2 regions of the Shewanella sp. SP2S2-6 genome follow, and region 2 is predicted to be linked to the other one. Evidence: riboswitches for the same ligand, from Rfam matches in the RefSeq annotation. Region 2 holds a riboswitch; the other holds the start of a gene.
The links. A riboswitch is a leader RNA that binds a small molecule or an ion and turns the genes downstream of it on or off. The one in region 2 is predicted to bind thiamine pyrophosphate.
Positions count from the first base shown of each region.

Region 1 (10,827 bases), on a different contig from region 2:
ACTATCGGCGACGCACTGCTGGCGATGGCGGTGTTAACGAGCACCGCATCGGCGCCCAGCTCCATTGTCCGTGCAGCCTGCGAAGGTGCGCCAATGCCGGCATCGATCACCACAGGCACCTGCGCCTGCTCTATGATGATTTTTAAAAAGCTTTCAGTGACTAAACCTTGATTACTGCCAATCGGACTCGCCAGTGGCATCACCGCAGCGCAGCCTACCTCTTCCAAGCGGCGACAGAGCACAGGATCGGCATGCACGTAGGGCATCACGATAAAGCCTTTCTCACAGAGGATTCTAGCCGCCTCTAAGGTTTCTATCGCATCGGGCATTAGGTACTTAGGATCCGGGTGGATTTCGAGCTTAATCCAATGAGTTCCCAGCATTTCACGGGCAAGCTCAGCCGCAAACACCGCTTCCTTGGCGTTTCTCGCCCCCGAAGTGTTAGGCAATAGCCGTACACCCGCTTGGCGTAACGGCGTGAGTAAATCATCAAGCCCCATTTTAAAATCAATTCTTTTCATCGCAACTGTCACTAACTGCGATTTTGAAGCAGTTATCGCCTCAAGCATCACTTGGCTATTGCTGAATTTCCCCGTTCCGGTAAATAACCGTGATTCAAACTCCACATCGGCAATCGTTAACATACTAGCCTCCAGCTACAGCTGAAAAAAGTTCTAATTTATCTTCATGTTGGCAGAGAATCGATTGCCAGCGATTACGCGGAACCACCTCTGCATTCAACACGATAGCGACCGAATCGAGGGCTATATCTTGCGCGAGGATCACAGCCGCGAGTGAAGTCGGTTCTGATAACGACTGGGGGACATTATTTATGTGAATTAAAATCATATCAAACCTCCATACTTTATAGTTTGCTGGGCTTATCGGATGATGAACAAACCTCTTTTGGACCACATACGTCACAATGGGGATCCCGCGTTAATGTCGCCGCTGTCCATGAAAGTGATTTAGCGTCGAAGCGCCAAAAACGCCCAAACAAGGCACTTTTAGATTCATCACAACTATCCATACTCAGCAAGAGTTGCATGGCCATCAAAGATTGCATTGACGCCATCACGCCCACGCTCGGCCCGAGTACGCCTTGGGTACTACAGCTCTGCGACACTCTCGTCAGTGCGGGGAAAATACAGTGATAACAACCACCAGAGGGGAACCGAATTTGGTCGACTGCAAACAATTGACCGCTAAATGCTGCGATTGACGCACTGACTAAAGGTAAAGCCGCTTCGATACAGCGGCGATTAATGGCTTGGCGAGTCGCAAAGTTATCGGTGCAGTCAAGCACAAGTACTCTTTTACCCTGTTGTTTCGCCTCTAGAATATCAGCGAAGTGATGAGCCGCAGTTTCTGTATTAAATGCTGTTTCATGGGCAGTCACAGTGCACTGTGGCGCTAAGCCATTAAGCTTTTGCTTAGCAACTCGCGCCTTATTAAGTCCAATATCAGCATCGTTGAATAACAATTGTCTTGGCAGATTCGATACTTCAACCTTATCCATGTCGATTAAGGTCAAGCAACCAATACCTGCGCGAGCCAGATACTGCGCCGCCAATTGCCCTAAACCGCCAAGACCGATAATAACAACGCTGGCGTCGACCAATTGCAATTGCCCAGCCTCACCGACTTCAGGCAATAAGACTTGCCGAGAATAACGCATAAAATCGGCATCACTGAGTGTATGGCCGCAGTGTTCATTGTCGCTGTGTATATGACCGCAAAGAACCTCTGCGTGAGCAAGCGGTGGGTTTTTACTCATGCTTAGCACCCAACTCATGGTTTACAGCCAGTTCTTCAGACAAGCTACATTGCTCCCAAGCTTGGCTCAGCTCTGCAAACGCGGCTAACGGATCCTTAGCTTTCGTTATTGCGCGCACCACAGCAATATTGCCAACCCCTGTGGCTTTCACCTTTGCCAGATTTGTTAAGTCAATACCGCCAATGGCGACCAAGGGATAATGATCTTGGAGTAACGCCACATAGTGTTTAAGTTTTGCGAGCCCTTGGGGCGCCGAAGGCATTTGCTTCGTTGTGGTTGGGAATATATGCCCAAGCGCTATGTAGGATGGCGAGTATTGGTGCGCCAATAGCAACTCGAAATAACTGTGGCTCGATATGCCTAGCGCGAGCCCCGCGGCTTGAATGGCCGCTAAGTCGGTAACGGCGAGATCTTCTTGGCCTAAATGTACCCCAAAGGCATGGTATTTTATCGCTAACTGCCAGTGATCATTGATAAAAAGCTGCGCATTAAAATGCTTACCTAAGGCAATGGCCGTTTGAATTTGTGCTTCTAATTCGGAGCCAATTAACTCAGGTTCGCCTGACTCACATCTACTTAGCGCTGATTTACCTAAATCAGATTCGGCTAACTCTGCAGTAGTTAACTCGCTGATGTCGGTTTTTATCCGTAACTGCAGGGTTTTAACGCCCGCAGCTAACAAACTCTCCAGCATGGTTAAGTCACTCACCACAGGGTAAACACCAAGATCGGCATCGAGCACTTTAAAACCGTGGGATAAAATATTTTGAGGTAGCGTCGAGGCTATTCTTACCTGAGCGGTTGCCTGATCTGTTGCGGATAAAACTGTTGCAACTAAATCATTAAAAACATCAAGGTGTTGGTTGAGTTGATGACTAATAAAATTGCCATCACACAGATTTATCTTGGCATAGCGGGACAAGTTATTAGGCCAACCCGTACGGGCCAACGGCCCTGGACCTTGCCCTAAACCAATCGCCGCGCTTAAACCTTTACTCACATAGGCTTTGGCAACAACCACCGCATCTTGCAATACAAAACCTTGCGCTAACACGGCGGCAATGGCCGATGACAAAGTGCAGCCGCTACCATGATTATGGCGGGTATTAACCCGTTGGCAGGCTAACCAGAAACGCCCATTTTGATGTAGTTTAGAGCTCGCGCGCACTTGACGACAAACTAGATAATCCTCGGCAAGCTCAAGGTCCCAGCCGTTGCTATCAAGAGCGATAACATGAGCGTTAGCCTGAGTTTGAGCATAAGTGTTATCGTGAGTTTGAGCATGAGTATCATCAAGAATGTCAGTGCTGCCAAAGCTCACATCGCCACCTTTGGCGAGCACACTGCAATCAAGGCTCTGGGATAAAGCCAGTGCCGCGGCAGCGAATTGCGCTTTCGTTGAAACATCACTGTGAGTTAACCGCCCAAGTTCAAGCACATTGGGCGTGATAAGTTCGATTAAACCTTTGAAAGGCTTAAAATCTAAGGCTGATTTGGCCGCACTTTTTATATCCTGACAGTTATCTACTGCTAATGCATCACCACAACTGGCGACCATCACAGGATCGACAATCACAGGCACTGATGGATAGTGGATTTTAAAACTCGCGATCCAATCTGCCAGCAATGCCACTTGAGTTTGATCTGCCAGTAAGCCGATTTTAATTGCTTTGGGTGGCAAGTCGGAAAGTAAAGTAGTCAGCTGAGCCATTAACATCGCCGCTGATACGGGCTCGACTAAAGTGACCGCCACTGAGCTTTGCGCCGTCACTGTGGTGATCACGCTGCAACCGTGACAGCCCAAATCTTGAATTGTCGCCAAGTCCGCCTGAATACCGGCACCGCCGCCACTGTCTGAACCAGCTATGGTCCAGACAAACGCGGGACGCTCGGTATTAATGGGCGCATTATCCCCATGAATACCCAACATAATTAGGCTTCCTCAGCTTCGGCGACAAGCTTGTCTTTCACGTGATAGATCTCGGCGCCCGAGGCAGCAAATTGTGCCGATTTTAGCGCCATTGCCGCTTCCAACTCCTGCGGCGTCTTGACTGTGACTTGCATGGCTTGGTCAGCAGCTTCAACTTGATCCGCCTTCGCTTGTGCCGCCTCTAAGCCAGCGGCATAGGCGCGCACATCTTGGGTGATTTTCATCGAACAAAATTTAGGGCCGCACATAGAGCAAAAATGCGCGACTTTAGCGGATTCCTGCGGTAAAGATTCATCGTGATAAGCACGTGCGGTTTCAGGATCGAGTCCTAAGTTATATTGATCTTCCCAGCGGAATTCGAACCGCGCCTTTGCCAGCGCATTATCACGTATTTGCGCACTCGGATGACCTTTCGCCACATCGGCGGCGTGGGCGGCAATCTTATAAGCAATCAAACCTTGCTTAACATCTTGTTTATTCGGTAATCCTAAGTGTTCTTTTGGCGTGACATAACACAACATAGCGCAGCCGTACCAAGCAATCATGGCCGCGCCTATGCCGGAGGTGAAATGATCATACCCAGGTGCGATATCGGTGATTTGTGGGCCAAGCGTGTAAAACGGCGCTTCATCGCAGTGAGCTAACTGCTTGTCCATGTTCTCTTTAATGAGCTGCATCGGGATATGTCCCGGCCCTTCGATAATGGTTTGTACGTCGTATTCCCACGCGATTTTGACTAGCTCACCTAAGGTTTCAAGCTCTGCAAACTGGGCAGCATCATTAGCGTCGGCAATCGAGCCTGGACGCATACCATCACCTAAAGACAGGGATACATCGTAGGCGACGCAAAGCTCACAGATCTCACGAAAATGGCTGTAGAGGAAGTTTTCCTTGTGGTGACTCAGGCACCATTTGGCCATGATTGAACCGCCGCGGGAAACGATCCCGGTAACGCGTTTAGCCGTCATCGGTACATAACGAAGTAACACACCAGCATGAATCGTAAAGTAATCAACACCTTGCTCCGCTTGTTCAATCAAGGTATCGCGGAACACTTCCCAGGTTAAATCTTCTGCCACGCCGTTCACTTTCTCCAGCGCTTGATAAATCGGCACTGTGCCAATGGGCACTGGCGAGTTGCGGATGATCCACTCGCGGGTCTCGTGAATATAACGACCCGTGGATAAATCCATAACCGTATCTGCACCCCAACGGGTTGACCAGACGAGCTTTTCCACTTCTTCCTCGATGGATGACGTCACCGCAGAATTACCAATATTGGCATTCACTTTCACCAAAAAGTTACGCCCAATGATCATAGGTTCGGCTTCGGGATGGTTAATATTCAGCGGAATAATCGCGCGGCCACGGGCGACTTCAGCGCGGACAAATTCGGCGGTAATCGGTTCGCCGACTAAGGCACCAAAAGCTTCGCCCTTGGCTTTACGATTGAGGATTTCATCCTGTACTTCGGCAAGTGCCATGTTCTCGCGGATCGCCACATATTCCATTTCGGGCGTGATAATCCCTTGACGGGCATAGTGTAATTGGCTGACTCGTTTGCCCTGCAGCGCTCTGCGTGGGCGGACAATGGCACTCGAACCCGCCTCAAAACGCAGATGGTCTAAACCATCATCGGCGAGTCTTTGTTGGGTAAAATCTGAGGTCGCGCAGGGTAATTGCTCTGTATCGTTGCGGGCTAGGATCCAGTTTTGTCTTAATTTACCAAGGCCTAGACGCACATTGATGTCTGCCTCAGGATCGGAATAAGGTCCGGCGCAATCGTACACGCGGATTGGCGGATTTTTTTCCATGATAGGCGCATCATCAGTACCGCCTACAAGCGTGTCAGTCTGCAGGATTTGCCGCATGCCAACGCGAATATCGGCACTGGAACCTTCGAGGTAAATCTTTTGTGAATTAGGATGTTGCAGCGGCGCTAACGTATCGATAAAGGCTTGGGCCTGCGCGCGGGTTTCGCGGCGACTCGGCGCCTTCGGCACGATTGATTGACTAGACTCAGTCGATTTATTAGGGATTGTCGATTCTGGCGCAGTGATTTCTATCGCATTGGCAGCTACAGCTGGGTTTTGGTTTGAACTGGACATAAGCAATCTCACGTTAAAAAATGGAGTTGCTTGTCTGGAGAATTGAGTTGTTGATAGCTGGACATGGCAATCAATTTTTGTGGCCAACACTGGCTTCAAAAATTGAGTTACCCTGCTCAATAACAATTAAATCTAAACATTAAGGCTTAAAACATTGCTGAGTAAACAGGTGTTTAAAGCCGTCTATTTTTGCGATTTAATGTGTGTTATTACGCTTGTTTCCTTCGCAGGTTTTAACCTGATCAGGTTCAACGGATCCCGAATAAACGGTCTCAGCCAAGAGGCACTCCGACAAGATGAGTGCGCAGTATAGACAGAAGCGGCAGCAACAAACAAGGAAAAAAGTAATTAAAAACCTTAACTACCAATCCAAAATAAAGATTCATAATTCATTGTTTTTAATTGATTAAATAAAATGAAACTAAAAAAGCTATAATTAGCATGAAAATAGATCATAAAAAAAAGTCACTATTTATGGGGTTTGAGCATCATTTTGTTTAATCGAGATTGAATGGCATCATCAATAGCTTGATTGATTTTTTTGCCACTGCAGTCAAATGGAAAGCCTAAATTTTCGGCGTAAGGATTAACTTGAGTGCCGACTTGTACCACGCGATAACAAGTATCCCCTTTACGCACAATACGATTTGGATCTAAGGGTAAATCTAGACTCGTTGTGCCACCGAAATCATCGGCGTTAGGGACAAATAACACTTCCATCTCAGGGCTCATTTCACTCATATTCGATTTCCGGGTGAATTTATCGGCCTGTTCAATGACGAGATCATCGAGCGCTTGCTCGCGCTGACGTTCAAAATATTGCTGGGTGAATAAACTCATGCTTGAGCTTGTCGCTATTGTGCTCTCACCTTCTGCTGCGGGCGAACTCTTAGCGCCGAGCAGCGGCTTAATTTCTGTAGCATCAAACATATTCGTTGGCTTTTTTGCCGTTGCTTCCACGGGCTGTACTTCACTTTGTACACTTGATTGAGATTGGCTTGATTGAGTGATGTCCGGTTTAACCGTATCTGGCTTCACTTTTCCCTGATCTACTTTTTCAGGCACGACCTTTTCAAATATTGGCATAGGCTTAACTTGAGTTGTAGGCGTGGGAACAATTGTAGGCGTAACAGAACTTTCCGCTTCAGTCTTATCCTCGGCCTTGCTCTCTGTTTCTAGCGCAGCGCTTTCAGCCTTCTCTACCGCGGGAGCATAAATAAAGTAAGCTTTAAGCGCCTTTACTTTAGGGCCCCGGCTTTCTGTTTCTGTTAATCCAAAGGGATTTAACTGTGGGCGCCACAAAATGCAGATAAGTAAAAATAAACACACATGCACTAAGATCACAAAAAATAACAGACTTAATCCTTTGAAATACGGCTGACGAGCACGCAAAACGGATCCTGTCCCCAATGAATGAGCACTGGTTTGTATTGTCCTAGGCAGTTCAGGTTTGGATTCAGATTCAGCAACCAATTTATCTTGATGTTGATCTTGATGTTCAGCATGGATTTCTTGCAGTACCAAATCTTGAGCCTGCTCATGATATATAGCTTGGGTGTCATGCTCAGTGACTAAAAAGCCTGCACCGCTATTGAACGCTAATGGCTCCGCATTAGTGGTAAAAACAGGCGTTTGAGCAGTATCCAGTTCACCGAGCTGATGATCAAAGGCGATAAAAGTCTCACCTTCTGGCGATGTGACCGAAAAAAGCAAAGCACTATCAGTATCATCTCCAATCGCTATTGCTGTAGGAGATACTGTCAATAAAGGCACGGCTTTGGGTTGACGTTGAAAAGGCAAAATCCATCCTTAGGTTTTGTGTAGTCTCAATTGATTTCGATGATGCTTAACGTGGAACAATTGCACTCAACTCCAATATCAATCCAATATCGTGTTGCTGAATATTGAAAGAGAATTATCCAATGATTGCATTTACTTGCGAGTGCTCAACGCAGATTAGAGGAGGCAAACAGGGTAAAGTTCAACGCGAATGCAACACGTTACAAGCGCAGTGCTTACGCTAATGCTTGATAAGACACTTGTCAGTCGAGACAAATAAGGCTGGGAATTGAGCTCACTATCGCGCTAAATTGAAAGGAAATGGCTTGTTAACTCTTACGTCTTGAAGCGGATAACATCATCAATGCGATACGCTGACGGGAATACAAGACGGCGTTAAAAATCTAAAGGGCGAAAACAATAGAAGCCAGCTACACATTTAAGCTTACAGTTGTACGCTTAAATATGGTGATTTATTTTCCTAACTGATAGACTCAGTCATTATCGTTTGCGAGTGTGTATCTACCATGTCGAGTCAAAGTGTTATCGAACAACAAAACCCAGCTAAAATCCCTGCTAATTCTGGGCCGTATAGTATTAAAGAAGAGATAGCTAATAGTGTATCCCATGGCTTAGGCGTCATCGCAGGCATAGTGGCATTGGTACTGATGTTACTCAAAGGGCAAGATCATCTAACGCCAATTCAACTAACAGGCGTTGCCATTTATGGTACGAGCATCATAGTGCTTTTTCTATGCTCGACCTTATACCACAGCGTTAGCCATTCAGGCTGGAAACATAAACTTAAAATCGCCGATCACTGCGCAATTTACTGCTTGATTGCAGGAACTTACACACCTTTGATGCTGATAAGCCTACAGGGGACGCAATCGATAGTGATTTTAACAGCGATTTGGTCGCTTGCGATTGGTGGGATCCTATTTAAGACGCTATTTATTCACAAATTCAAAATGTTAAGCTTAGTCTTGTATCTCGCCATGGGTTGGCTATGTGTCACTGTGATGGGCGATTTAACGGCGGCCATGTCGGAGTTGGGTTTCAATCTATTGATCTTAGGCGGGTTATTTTACACTTTAGGGGTGGTGTTCTACGTCGGGAAACGCATTCCATTTAACCATGCCATTTGGCATTTGTTCGTGCTTGGCGGTGCCATGAGTCACTTTCTGTGTATTTATCTGACTGTTATTTAAATGGCTATGATTTACCTGATGGTGATTTAACTGGCTCTGATTTAACTGACGGTGATTTATCTGTGATTCAAACCTGAAAGTCGTTAATTATCTATTCAAGCACTTCCTCAAACGTTCTCTCGAACATCGCAATCAAGTACGGCTATTCAATTCAGTAAACAGCGACGCTAATAGCGCCGCTTGTTCTGCTCTGCCACACTGGCGCCAAAGCGCAATAATGCATTCTGCGGTGCACAAGCCCCCTTCTTGCTGATTACGCCGCAATATAAAGGCGGATTCAGGCATAAGTGGCGGCAAACTGACTCGTGCAGCCGTTTTCAGATAGGGGCTCTGGCGCAGCATCTTACGTGCCTCCTGCCAGGTCGCATCTAAAATCACCACTTGGCTCGGCATTAGTTCTGCTATCACTGTAGATTGCGCTGGTGCTAAAAAGGCTTGTGCGTTCGATAGCGCTGGCTCAGCTAAAACCGTATCTAAGGCATTATTATCAATGGGCACAGCGGGCTCAGTATCGCTTGCTGGAAACAACAGTTTAGCCTGCTGCGATGCCAACATAGCCACTAAATCGTTATCAGGTGCCGTTCTCGACCAGACGATGCTTTTCACCTCTTCAGGGAATGCGGCTAACGCGAGTTGACCAGTATTTGTTTTGCGGGTTAACTCGCGTTCGTGGGTCAATAAAATAATCTGCATTGCCTTCCTTGCTGCGGCAAAAGAATGAGAAATAACATTAAACATCTAGCGATGTTAGGAACAGGCTCGAAGCTGTAACAGCTTAAAAGAGCACGTTGAAATAACGACGTTCAGTCGCTAACCAAACCCTGCTCACTCAGTTATGTGTGAAATAAAATCATATATTAAAAACATGATTTTAAAGTGATAAAACTTACAAACATTCCAACACTATCTGTTTTAGCAGAAAAGTTTCACGCTCTATTGATTGGCCTTTATGGGGATGATTGCGCTGAATATCTTCATTATGGGCGATAGCTTGATGAATATTGAGCCATTCAGGCCGCATGCCATTTTTTATCTCATGGGCTTCTAATCGAGTCTCACCTAAACCACGCTCGCCCAGTGCGGTGTCAATACGGCACACATAACAGAATGACTCCATGTGCACTACGTTCGCCCCTTCACGGTACCAAGGCCGAAACTCTTCGTAACGACCAAAGGGGGCTAACACTTGAATGTCTAGGGCGCCGGTTTCTTCCTGTAGCTCGCGGATCAGCCCATCTTCGAGGCTCTCGCCATGGTCAATTCCGCCGCCGGGTAAGCTGTAGTCGCGATATTTTTGGGTATACAACAGCAAAATGTCTTCACCCGATAACACAATCGCGCGGGCAGCTCTGCGATAAAAAACGCGTGCTGTCTGTAGGTTAACCGCTGGATCTTGGGTGGTTCTCAATAAACGCATAGTCTTAGCCATTTGCCGAAAAGGAGTCGCAGCATAAACGAAAATGTGCCAAATGCAGATCAAAAACTGTAGCAGAGGCAATAATCACACTCAGTCCCGTTCGAGTGATTAATAGGTTTTAGCGATTAGACTCTTGATTATTAACGGGTTAAACTAAAATCGTTTTACACATGATGTTAAGATCGCGATGCATCATCTCTTTCGCCTGATTCTCATCTTTAGTGCTCACGTAATGCCTAAACGGCAAAAATGCTCAAGAGCATTCAAACTCACTATGCTCACTCAAGAGCTGGGCCAATTGCTGCTGATAAGCATCAATAATCTCTGGTGTTTGCTTATGCGTGGGCATGCGTTGGTAATGACCAATCACCTGCGACAGATAACGCTGCGCTCGCGGCAAACTTGCTTCATCTAGCATCTGCCACATTAACGAACCCGTAGCACTGATAGGCCGACCATTTGGAGCCGCGATTGTACTGACATGGAGGATTTCGTAGAAACGTTGATTCTCTTCCAATAAGTGTTCCGACTTCAGCCCTAACCCTAAGGCAGTGAGTGATTGCCTGACATAATAATTATGATGCACGGGACACAAAATAAATTCG
Region 1 is NZ_JAUOEQ010000013.1:75,409-86,235, reverse strand. Features, by position in the region: gene Q4Q57_RS11200 (thiazole synthase) at 1-644, opposite strand, end outside; gene thiS (sulfur carrier protein ThiS) at 646-849, opposite strand; gene Q4Q57_RS11190 (HesA/MoeB/ThiF family protein) at 866-1,777, opposite strand; gene Q4Q57_RS11185 (bifunctional hydroxymethylpyrimidine kinase/phosphomethylpyrimidine kinase) at 1,770-3,707, opposite strand; gene thiC (phosphomethylpyrimidine synthase ThiC) at 3,710-5,815, opposite strand; TPP riboswitch at 6,018-6,116, opposite strand; gene Q4Q57_RS11175 (hypothetical protein) at 6,284-7,615, opposite strand; gene trhA (PAQR family membrane homeostasis protein TrhA) at 8,122-8,805, shown strand; gene Q4Q57_RS11165 (tRNA-uridine aminocarboxypropyltransferase) at 8,938-9,543, opposite strand; gene Q4Q57_RS11160 (NUDIX domain-containing protein) at 9,692-10,222, opposite strand; gene Q4Q57_RS11155 (tRNA (adenine(22)-N(1))-methyltransferase TrmK) at 10,476-10,827, opposite strand, start outside.
Region 1: it holds a riboswitch for thiamine pyrophosphate, as region 2 does, so the genes downstream of both, thiC (phosphomethylpyrimidine synthase ThiC) here and Q4Q57_RS14185 (TonB-dependent receptor domain-containing protein) in region 2, are expected to answer to the same signal.

Region 2 (10,827 bases):
TGCTGGCGTTATTTTTATCATTAAACTAACCGATTACTCGTCTTTTGGCTGACCTTGGATGATCTTCTTGCCCGAGAACATGGCAGAAATAATCCCAGGTTGACGTTTAACTTCGGTATAAACCACTGCGAATACATGCAGTAAAATCAGTAGCAAAAGTAGATAAACCGCATAAACGTGAACTTCACCGGCGAGTCCTTTCAGCGGTTTAAGCGCATCCGCTTTCTCGGTATTCACCCCAGTGGCATCATAGGGTTTTAAGCTTGCTGGATCGACATTGGTATCGGCCAGATAGCTTTGTACAGCACTACCTAACGGTGGGTAGTAAATATCTGTTCCTGCGCGTAAAAGCCCAGTTACCATGATAGTGACTAAGAGCAACATAATGCCGAGGACCGCAAATTTACCTTTAGGATTATGGCCTAAATACTGCGGATTTTTACCCGCGGCCAGTTCTGACTTGTAGGTCATTAACTCATTTTTGCTATTGGCATTGGGAAACATATGGCTGAAACGCGCATATTTGTTACCGACAAAACCCCACACAAGGCGAATGATAAGGTTGATTGCAAACGCGTATCCTATCCACACGTGTAAAGTTTTCAAGCCAATTTTACCGGTTAACTCAGTGATGCCTAACTCAGTGCGATACATCATGATGCCACCCACTAAGATGAGTGCGAGAACGAGAATGACATTTATCCAATGGAATAATCGAGTCGGTTTGTCCCACACTGGGTAGGATTTGACTTCAAGCGCGGTGGGTTTACTGCTGGACATGGAATTTCCTTATTTTTTGTGTTGATATGATCTTACGCTTTTATCTAAAAATTTCAGTAATTTTTTTCAGTTTCAATTAAGACTTCTGATTGATAGTGGCTTCAACGAAAGTGTTAGAAGTTTTTGATTTGCGTACGGTAAATATTTTTCACGTAAGTCTTTTTAATCTGTTTTATCTAATGCTAATATCGTCACCACGATAGACTTGGAAGTCTATTGAACGGATGTTGAAGTTGTATTGAGAGGATTTTAGGTTCTCAAAGTGAATAATCGTTAATCAGACAGGGAGTGAGCAGGATGTTCAAAATATTACATTGGATTGTAGTGTCACGATCGCAAGTATTAATGGAATTGCTAGCAGGACGTTGGCCACAGGAGTTTCTCGTTAAGTTGACGCAAGTCAGCCCTGATGAGATGTGTGAACAAATCAAGGATAATCATGCCTCCATGGTAGTGATTGATTTAGCAACTGTTGATCTTCAAAAAGCCCATCAATTTCAGCGTTTACTTGCCCGTGAACAACCAAGTGTACGAGTCGTCTATTTACAATTCCCTAAACAAGTCGATGCACGTTTTTTAATGCAAGCGGCCACGACCGCAGGGGTGTTTTATCTCGATGCGGGTTTAACTGAGATTAGCCTAGGATTCTCGAATATTTTACGAGGCCATAGGGTGATCCCAATTCAACTTGTCAATGGGGTAAACGATGACTTTGGTTTGTTCGAAGATACTGAGCCGCTGACAATTCGTGAGCGAGAAGTATTACAAGCTCTCTTAACGGGTAGTACTAACTTAGATATTGCTAATCAGCTGTTTGTCAGTGAAAGCACGATAAAAACCCATTTGTACCGAGTATTCCGTAAGATCGGTGTGTCGAGCCGTGGTCAAGCGATTGCGTGGGCGCAGACCTATTTGCACGATGTGGTGGTTTAAATCTGTATTAGCACTGATAGAAGACACTAATTTGGCAAGGGAATACTGTTCTAGACCTAGATGTGTGCGTTTAGAGATTAGTACCTAAGTTAAGTGTTATCTCAGAAATGATAAAAGGGGCTTTTGCCCCTTTTGTTTGTCTTAAAATCAATCGAATTAAAACGTTAAATTAACGTCCTAACCAAGCCGCGAGTTTAGTTTTGTCACTAATTGCTAGGGCGACAGTGTCCTTCGGCGCGGCAGTTATCATCAATTCACCCGTCATCAATTCATCCCGTCTAAACCAATGTAGATTCAAGGATTCACCCAGCGGATATTGCTGTAGCTGCGACTCAAATTGCGCGCTGACTTGCAAGTTATCGGCGGCGATTAAGATATCCCCCGCACTTAATCCCGCAAGGTGGGCAGGGCTGCCTTGGGTAACAGTCACCACTTTCAATCCCATCGGCGCCACTTGAGTTTTCGCGCCAAAGGCAATGTCATAACCTTTCGCTTGCCCGCCGCCCACATCCTGCGGACCTTGGCTGGCTCGAAGGTTAAACTCGACGCCAAATTCGGCAAGTAGCGGAGCCAGTGGAATATCGTCGGTGTTATCTAAGTAGACAAACAAATCGTGGCAATCACGGCCTAGGAGTCGCTCGACAATCGCTTGGTGGCAGCTGTCAGTCGTGCCTTTGTCTTGCAGAGCATATTCCTGCCATAAAATCTGCATAACATGGTCGAGATTGTATTTGCCTTGGGTTTCACTGCGCAGGGTTAAATCTAAGTACAGCGCAAACAGCGCGCCTTTGGTGTAATAACTGATGATGGCGTTTTGCGCGTTTTCATCCTGCTTATAGAACTTAGTCCAGGCATTAAAGCTTGAATCTTTAACACTTTGTTTAAAGCGTCCTTGGCTGCGATAGACACGGGTGAAGGTCTCACTCAGCATATCTAAATAGCTGTGTTCATCTACCAACCCAGCGCGATAGGTAAGGAGGTCATCGTAATAGGAAGTGATGCCTTCATAGGCCCACAGTTGTGGCGTGTAGGTTTCAGCCTCAAGTTTATAGGGTAAAAAGCACTCCGGCTTAATCCGCTTCACGTTCCAGCTGTGGAAATACTCGTGGCTGCACAGGGATAAATAAGTGCGATAGTCGTTATTAATTGGCGCATCGAGCGACAGTGGCAAATCCTTGCGAGAACACATCAATGCGGTAGAAGCTCTGTGCTCTAACCCGCCAAAGCCATTGTCTAATACTGTGGTCATAAACAAATAACGTTTAAATGGCGCAGGCGTGCCGAAGAGATTGATTTGATACTCACAAATGGCTTTTAAGTCTTGGCAGAGCCTTGGCATGCAAGCGCGGTGGCGGCCATTGAGGACGATATCGTGTTGGACGCCGCAGGCATCAAAACTGGCTAAGGTAAATAAGCCCATTTCCACAGGATGATCGATAAGCTCGTCATAGCTTGTGGCACTAAATTGGCCGAAGGCAAAGTCGTCACCACTGATGCGGGTCATACTCGTAGCGACGCGCCAGTTACCTAATGTGGGCTCAGAGGGCGGTAACATAGTGACAGTGTGGGTTTGTTGTTCAAAACCGTGGGCGGATAAAAACACGCTACTGCCGTTAAAGAAGCCGTGGGTCATGTCCAAATGCGCGGTGCGCACCGACAGATCCCAAGCATACACTTGATAAGTTAGAATAATTTCGCTGCTATTATTGTCAACCGACCAAGTTTGCTTATCTAGTTGGGTGAGTTTAAGTGTTAGGCCATTAGCATCTTGTGCCTTGAGTTCAATGATATTTTTAGCAAAGTCGCGCACCATGTAACTGCCAGGTAGCCAAGCGGGGAGGCTAAAGACCTGTACAGGCTTGGGCTGGGATAATGTCATAGTGACTGCGAATAAATGGGCTTTCGGATCGACGGGGATTATCTGGTAATGGATCATATTTATCCTGCAAAACCTGAGTGTTTTAATGGTGGCCATGCTGCCAAAAATGCCTGCAACTGGCAAATGAAAAGCAAAATATCTACAGACACAAAGCATTGAATTACTAGTATACTATGCCAACTAACCCAAGGAGGACGCCCCATGGCCGAAGAAACGATTTTCAGCAAAATTATTCGTCGCGAAATTCCCGCGGATATTCTGTATCAAGATGAACTTGTGACTGCCTTTAGAGACATTTCCCCTAAGGCGCCAACCCATATTTTGATTGTGCCGAATCATTTGATCCCAACGGCGAACGACATGAAAGCCTCTGATGAGCCGGTGCTTGGCCGTATGATGACTGTTGCGGCTAAATTGGCGGCGGAAGCGGGTATCGCTAAAGATGGCTACCGACTGATCATGAACTGCAATCAACACGGTGGACAAGAAGTCTATCACATTCATTTCCACCTTGTGGGCGGGGAGCCTCTGGGGCCCATGTTGAGCCAAGGCCAATGAAGGTAAATTCGGATTTTTTCCCGCTGACCCAAATGGCCCAGCGGTTTGTGGATCAACTAGCCCAGTGTCGTCGTCTCGGTTTAACCGTACTGGAGGCGAGTGAGCACCATGTGTTGATTGAGTTGCCCTACAGCACTGAATTAATTGGTTATCCCGATACGGGCGTTATCCATGGCGGAGTTATTACTACTTTAATGGATACCGCCTGTGGCAGTGCAGTGGTCAGTGCAATTTTCCATAAATTCAAATTGTTAGAAATCTCACCTACGCTTGATTTGCGGGTGGATTATATGAAGCCCGCTCAGCCCCATAAGCCTGTGTTTGGGTTTGCGGAATGCTACAAGTTGTCTTCCAACATTGCCTTTACCCGCGCGATTGCTTATCAAGACAGCATAGATGATCCTATTGCCCATGCTGTTGGTTCCTTTATGCGGATCAGTCCAGAAATGGTGGGTGATGCCTTTAGACAAGCGCTGATGGGTGAAGCCGTGCCTGAAATAGGAGACACTGATGAGCGCAAATAATTCGGAACTTGGCGCAGCCAGTCCCACTCAAAACGCCCAAGTCAAAGCTCCTATTGATGTGCAAGGCATTGTTAAGCGCGCCACTGAGCTTAACGATTTTGGTCATTTACTTGAGCACGTTCCCTATGCCAAATTTATTGGGATGAAGGTTGAGCGTTTTGGTGATGAGCTGATTTTTAAATTACCTGCTAAGGACGACAATATCGGTAATCCTGTGTTGCCCGCTATCCATGGCGGCGTCATTGCAGGTTTTATGGAGATGTCGGCGATAGTGCAGTTAATGGTTTTTATGCAAACAGCCAAAGTGCCTAAAGTGGTCGATTTTTCTATCGACTATTTGCGTGCGGGTCTGCATAAAGATAGCTTTGCAGAATGTCGCATTACCCGTCAGGGGCGAAGAGTGGCCAACGTGAATATCGATTGTTGGCAAACCAATCGTAAGCAGCTCATCGCTACGGCACGGGCGCACTTTCTGATTGATTAACTCGTTTTAGTGAGCAGATAGTTGAGTGATGATTAAGTCTGTCTTGTTAAGCATAAGTTCAGCACAGTTCACTTAGCTTGTCGTTTAATAGGGAATAATGCGCGCTAGCCGCGCATTTAGTCGCGTGACTGGGAGAAAAATATGAAACAAATTTATACCGGACTATTATTGGCCGCGGCGCTGACCTTAGGTGCTTGTGCCTCACATACCGCCGGGATTTCAGTGAGTTCACTGGGTGAAACCCGCGTCGATAATACCAGCTTTGCCCGAGATATTGCGGTACAGAGTGTGGATGCTCGCCGAGTCGGTGATTTAGTGCAGGGCTCTGCGCTGATTGTTAGCAAATCATCAACTGACATGCGTGTGCAGTATAAATTCACTTGGTACGACGCCAGCGGTTACACCATAGAAGATGAGGCAACCAGCTGGAAATCGGTCAAATTACACGGCAAGCAACAATTGCAAGTCTCCGCCGTGGCACCTAATGCCCAAGTGGTTAAATTTGATGTGTACGTGCGCGAAACCTTTTCGAACTAAGCCTGAGTTTGCCTTTGTTTAGTTTATAAATTATTTTTTGATATAAAGTGATTGTTATAATGGCTTACTTCTCTCTGGGGTAAGCCATTTTTATCCATATTGATTAATTTTTCAACAACCTTTTCTCATTTTTTATCTTTATTAATTCAGCCTTATCATGTTGAAATATGCGATTAATTACTCATTGTTGAGTAAAAAAACTTACTGCAGGGCTAGAACCGGACTTTAGTCCTAAATACATTTAGTGATTGAGCACTACTATCAGCATATTACCACATGAGGATAGAAAGATGACTGCTCATATTAATGCTCAACCTACTGATTTTGCTGAAACTGTTATTATGCCGGGTGATCCACTACGTGCTAAATATATCGCTGAAACCTATCTCACCGATGCCGTAGAAGTCACGAATGTTCGCAATATGCTTGGTTACACGGGCTTTTACCAAGGACAACGCATTTCCGTTATGGGGCATGGTATGGGTATTTCATCTATGGTGCTCTATGGCCATGAGCTGATTAATTATTTTGGCGTGAAACGCATTATTCGTATTGGCAGTTTAGGTGCAACACAAAAACATGTACAAATGCGAGATGTTATTTTAGCCCAAGCCGCAGGTACGGATTCACCTACTAACGCTAAGCGTAGTAGCGGCTACCAAATGGCAACTTCTGCGACCTTTTCTTTATTGCATAAAGCCTATACAACAGCGAATGAGAAAGGTATTAGTGTAAAAGTTGGCAATATCTTTAGTGGTGATCTTTATTACGATCCCGATGAAGATATGATCCCCGCACTTGAGCGTTTTGGGGTATTAGGTATTGATATGGAAGTGGCGGGGCTTTATGGATTGTCACACCAACAAGGTATCGAATCATTAGCCATTTTAACGGTATCGGATCATTGTTTAACCGGTGAAGAAACAACGGCCGAAGAACGCCAACTCTCTTTTAATAATATGATCGAGCTCGCGTTAGAAACCGCCCTCAATTAGGTTTAAAGCCATCCTTTGAACCCTTAGCATTTCACTTATGGAATGACATAATGAATAATAAAATTACTTTAACAGCCATCAGTTTTCTCGCCAATTTTATTATGGCGGGCTTTGCGACCCAATTTGGGATGTTGATTGAACCCATAGCTGAGAAATTTGCTGCTAATGTTAACGAAGTTGCATCAATCTTTTCATTGCTCAATGGTGGTGCACTCGCGGGGACGATTGCAGCATTTTTCTTTATTGAAAAAATGGGTATCAAAAGAATGACCTTGATAAGTTACAGTCTGGTTGCTCTTTCTGCTCTGGCTTTACATCTAACCAATTCCCTACAAGTTGTGATGGTGGCAATGACCTTGATTGGTTTTTGTGGCGGTATCGGTCTATGTATTGCTGGTACGATTGTGGTGTCTGTGTGGCAAGAGAAATTACAAAGCACAATGTTAGTAGTGCAGGATGCGACTTTTAATATTGCAGGTGTTATTTTTCCATTGATAACAACTTATGCATTAACAAGCTCACTATCATGGAGTTATAGCTATTTAGCTGTAGGTTTGGTCGCGTTAGGTACCGTCATTATTACATTATTCACTAATTTTTCTATATGTGAACAGTCTTCTTCAACAGAAGATAAGCAACAATCTGAGTGGAATTTTGGAATTATTAGCGGGGGTATTGGATTATTTTTAGGGATGCTCGCATTATATACATTTTTAACTTGGGCACCTTTATTTGTAAAACAAAAATTTGATATTCCGTTTGAAGAGGCGGGTAATATTATTACCCAGTATTGGTCCGCTGCGCTAATTGGTGCCCTAATTTCGACTGTGATTGTGACTCGTGTAAAAATTCACCATTTCTTAGTTGGTATTATTGCTTTAGCTATGGTGCTCACCTCTGCCATTGTCAGTACCAATAATCTTAATTGGATAGCTTATTTAACCTATGGTTACGGTTTTGTGTGTGCCGCGCTTTATAATGCATTTATTGCTTATGGCGTGTCTTTTGTAAAAAAAGCCAGCAGCAAAAATGTGTCATATATTCTTATTAGCGGAAGTGCAGGGGCGATGTTTAGCCCAGCCATCAGTTCTTTCTTTGAACGTATTATCGGATTACAAACAGTGATGTATGTGATTCCTTTGCTTTACGCAGCGATATTTATGTTATTGATCGTTTCAAGTCGGATGAAATCGGCTATGGAACAACACTCGCCATCGGTAAGTTAATTTACCTGTGCATCCATCCCACACTCGGTTGTTAAATTAAGTCGAGTGTGGGTTATGCTGAAAGCGATTATATGCCTGCTTCAACAAATTTCTTGAGTGCGTTGAGATCACAAATCCGAATGCCATCTTTTTTCCGCTCAATTAAGCCTCGTTCCTCAAGATTTTGTAGTGCCCGACGGTAGACTCGGTCGGTAGTACCAAATCGTTCAGCCTCTAAATAGCGTTTACTAAAGCCATCTACGGGCAAGTCATTTAAGTATTCATGGTAAATATCAAATGCCACGTTATAACTGATGGGATAGAGCAGTCGCCGAGTAAAAATATCCACTGTGTCTTGGTAGTCAATCGCAATTGCACTAGCGAAAAATAGCGCGAGTTGAGGGTGTTGACCGAGGTAATGTTGCAGTTTTTCAGCGCTAATCAACGTGATTTCTAAGGGTTCACTGGCAATAATGTCTAGTTGACAGTGGTACTGGGTGAAGAACTCCATTTCGCCAAACAGCTGTGAATCACAATCAATAGTACCTAATTGAAAACACCGACCATTTCTCGCGGTATGGCCGAGTGATACGCGACCTTGCTTCACCAATACAAGTGATGCCATCGCTTCCCCCTGCGTCATGAGGTGAGCGCCTTTTTTGAGCATTTTTATTTCGCTGATACAGCTAAGTACAACCGCTTCAATAAGTGGATAGTCTTGCTCCCATCGCTGGCTATAACGTCCTTTCGATAAAGGTTTTAGCTGCATCGACTATGATCCTCTTACTGTTTTCGAAATTGCGACCTTCTATAGCATTATCATGATAGGCGGTCAAATGGACGAAAGGATTTAGGCGGCTACTAAAGATATTTTCATCATACGAACTGAAGGGCCGTGGTTTTCGCGACATTTAATTGAATCGCAGAGATAAGAGTGCCCACTTTTTATTTCCGTCATGTATACTAGGCGCCGCCAAGGGGTGTTTGCAGCGAATGAATTTACGTTGATTACTGCAAACTGAGATGTCAGCTGACGAACCCTTAGAACCTGATCCGGCTAATACCGGCGTAGGAATGGGCCAATTAACAGCACACTTCTGAATCGCTTATTCGTTGCCGGATCTCAAACATTATATTTGAGGTCCTATGTCAAACCGTAAAACGTCAAACCGTCATTCCCCGTTTTTAACCCGAGCGCCGCTGGCATTAGCCATTGCTGCCGCGCTGAGCACTGTTGCATTTGCACAAACCGACGCTATCGATAAACCCGATCCTAGTACTGAGATGGAAGTCATGGTAGTTACGGCGGATTTTCGCAGTTCAAGCTTAGAAAAAATGCCTTCAAGTATTACCGTTATCGACAGTCAAAAAATTCAAGATGAAAGCGCGCAGCATTTCGAGGATGTGCTTAATTCTATTGCTAACTTTAACTGGTCAGGTGGAAGTTCGCGGCCAAAATATTTTCAAATTCGCGGTGTAGGTGAGCAAGAGCAATACCAAGGTGCGCCTAATTCTTCTGTGGGTTACATCATTGATGATATCGATTTATCCGGTATTGGCATGGTGTCGAGCATGTACGATCTACAGCAAGTCGAAGTGCTGCGTGGACCGCAGGGCACACGCTATGGCGCCAATGCTTTAGCGGGACTGATTTATCTGAAAAGTAACGATCCCACCGATGTGTTTGAACATGGCGGCGAAGTCTCGTTAGGCGACGATGATTTACGCACGTTTAGCGGTTTCAGTTCAGGCCCATTAACGGATTCTGGCAAGCTGCTTTATCGCGTGTCACTGCAGCAACATCAACAAAATGGTTACCACGACAACCTCTATTTAGGTCGTGACGATACCAATGGCCGCGATGAGTTCAGCGGCCGCGCTAAGCTGCGCTGGTATGCGACTGACGATTTGCAGTTTGATTTAACTGTGCTGCACGCCGATTTTGATAATGGCTATGATGTGTGGAGTTTAACTAATTCACCGACCCAGACGACATCGGATCAACCGGGTGTCGATAGCCAGCGCACCACAGGCGCAGGCTTTAAAGCGACCTATTCTGGTGCCGAAACCTTTGAGTTAACCTCGTTAACCTCTTTTGCGAATACCGATCACCATTACAGTTACGATGGCGATTGGTCGAACCCAGAGTATTGGGCTTCTAAGCAATGCAGTGATGACGATGGCAATCTGGCGCCGTGCCAATATGATTATTTTTGGGATAAAACTGGCCAACGTAAAACTGTGTCGCAAGAGTTTCGCTTAAGTTCTACCGAGCAGGGCCGAATCTTTGCGGATAGCACAGATTGGTTGCTTGGTGTGTACGCCATGAATCTGAAAGAAGATAACCAATTGTATTCTGAATATAATACTTGGCCGGATGAAGTCTTAGACTCTGAGTATGAAGCGACGAACTATGCCTTGTTTGGTCAGCTCGATACGGATCTGGGCTCAGATTATGCCTTATCTGTGGGTTTACGTTTAGAGCGCCGCAATAGCCATTACTCAGATACGAATAACGATAATTTCGATCCGAGCGAAACCATGTGGGGTGGTCATATTGCAGTGAGTAAAGTGCTGAATGACTCACACAACGCATATGTCCGTGTCGCGCGCGGTTACAAGGCGGGCGGTTTTAACATGACTTTGCCTGTCGAACTGAACGATAAAAAAGAGTTCAGTACTGAGACGCTTTATAACTATGAAATCGGCCTTAAATCCCATTGGCTAGCGGGGCTAATCGATACTAATCTGGCGCTGTTCTATATGGACAGACAAGATCAACAGGTGGCGGCATCCCAGCAAGACCCTGATAAACCGCAGCGTTTTATTTTGTTCACCGAAAACGCAGGCAGTTCTAATAACTATGGTGCTGAGTTAGATGCGACCTGGTATGCCACGGATAATCTACAAATTTACTCAAGCTTAGGTTGGT
Region 2 is NZ_JAUOEQ010000020.1:50,207-61,033, forward strand. Features, by position in the region: gene Q4Q57_RS14135 (cytochrome b/b6 domain-containing protein) at 34-780, opposite strand; gene Q4Q57_RS14140 (LuxR C-terminal-related transcriptional regulator) at 1,078-1,713, shown strand; gene Q4Q57_RS14145 (PDZ domain-containing protein) at 1,883-3,649, opposite strand; gene hinT (purine nucleoside phosphoramidase) at 3,794-4,150, shown strand; gene Q4Q57_RS14155 (PaaI family thioesterase) at 4,147-4,674, shown strand; gene Q4Q57_RS14160 (PaaI family thioesterase) at 4,661-5,158, shown strand; gene Q4Q57_RS14165 (YcfL family protein) at 5,300-5,695, shown strand; gene deoD (purine-nucleoside phosphorylase) at 5,986-6,690, shown strand; gene tsgA (MFS transporter TsgA) at 6,741-7,916, shown strand; gene Q4Q57_RS14180 (Crp/Fnr family transcriptional regulator) at 7,984-8,664, opposite strand; TPP riboswitch at 8,862-8,987, shown strand; gene Q4Q57_RS14185 (TonB-dependent receptor domain-containing protein) at 9,042-10,827, shown strand, end outside.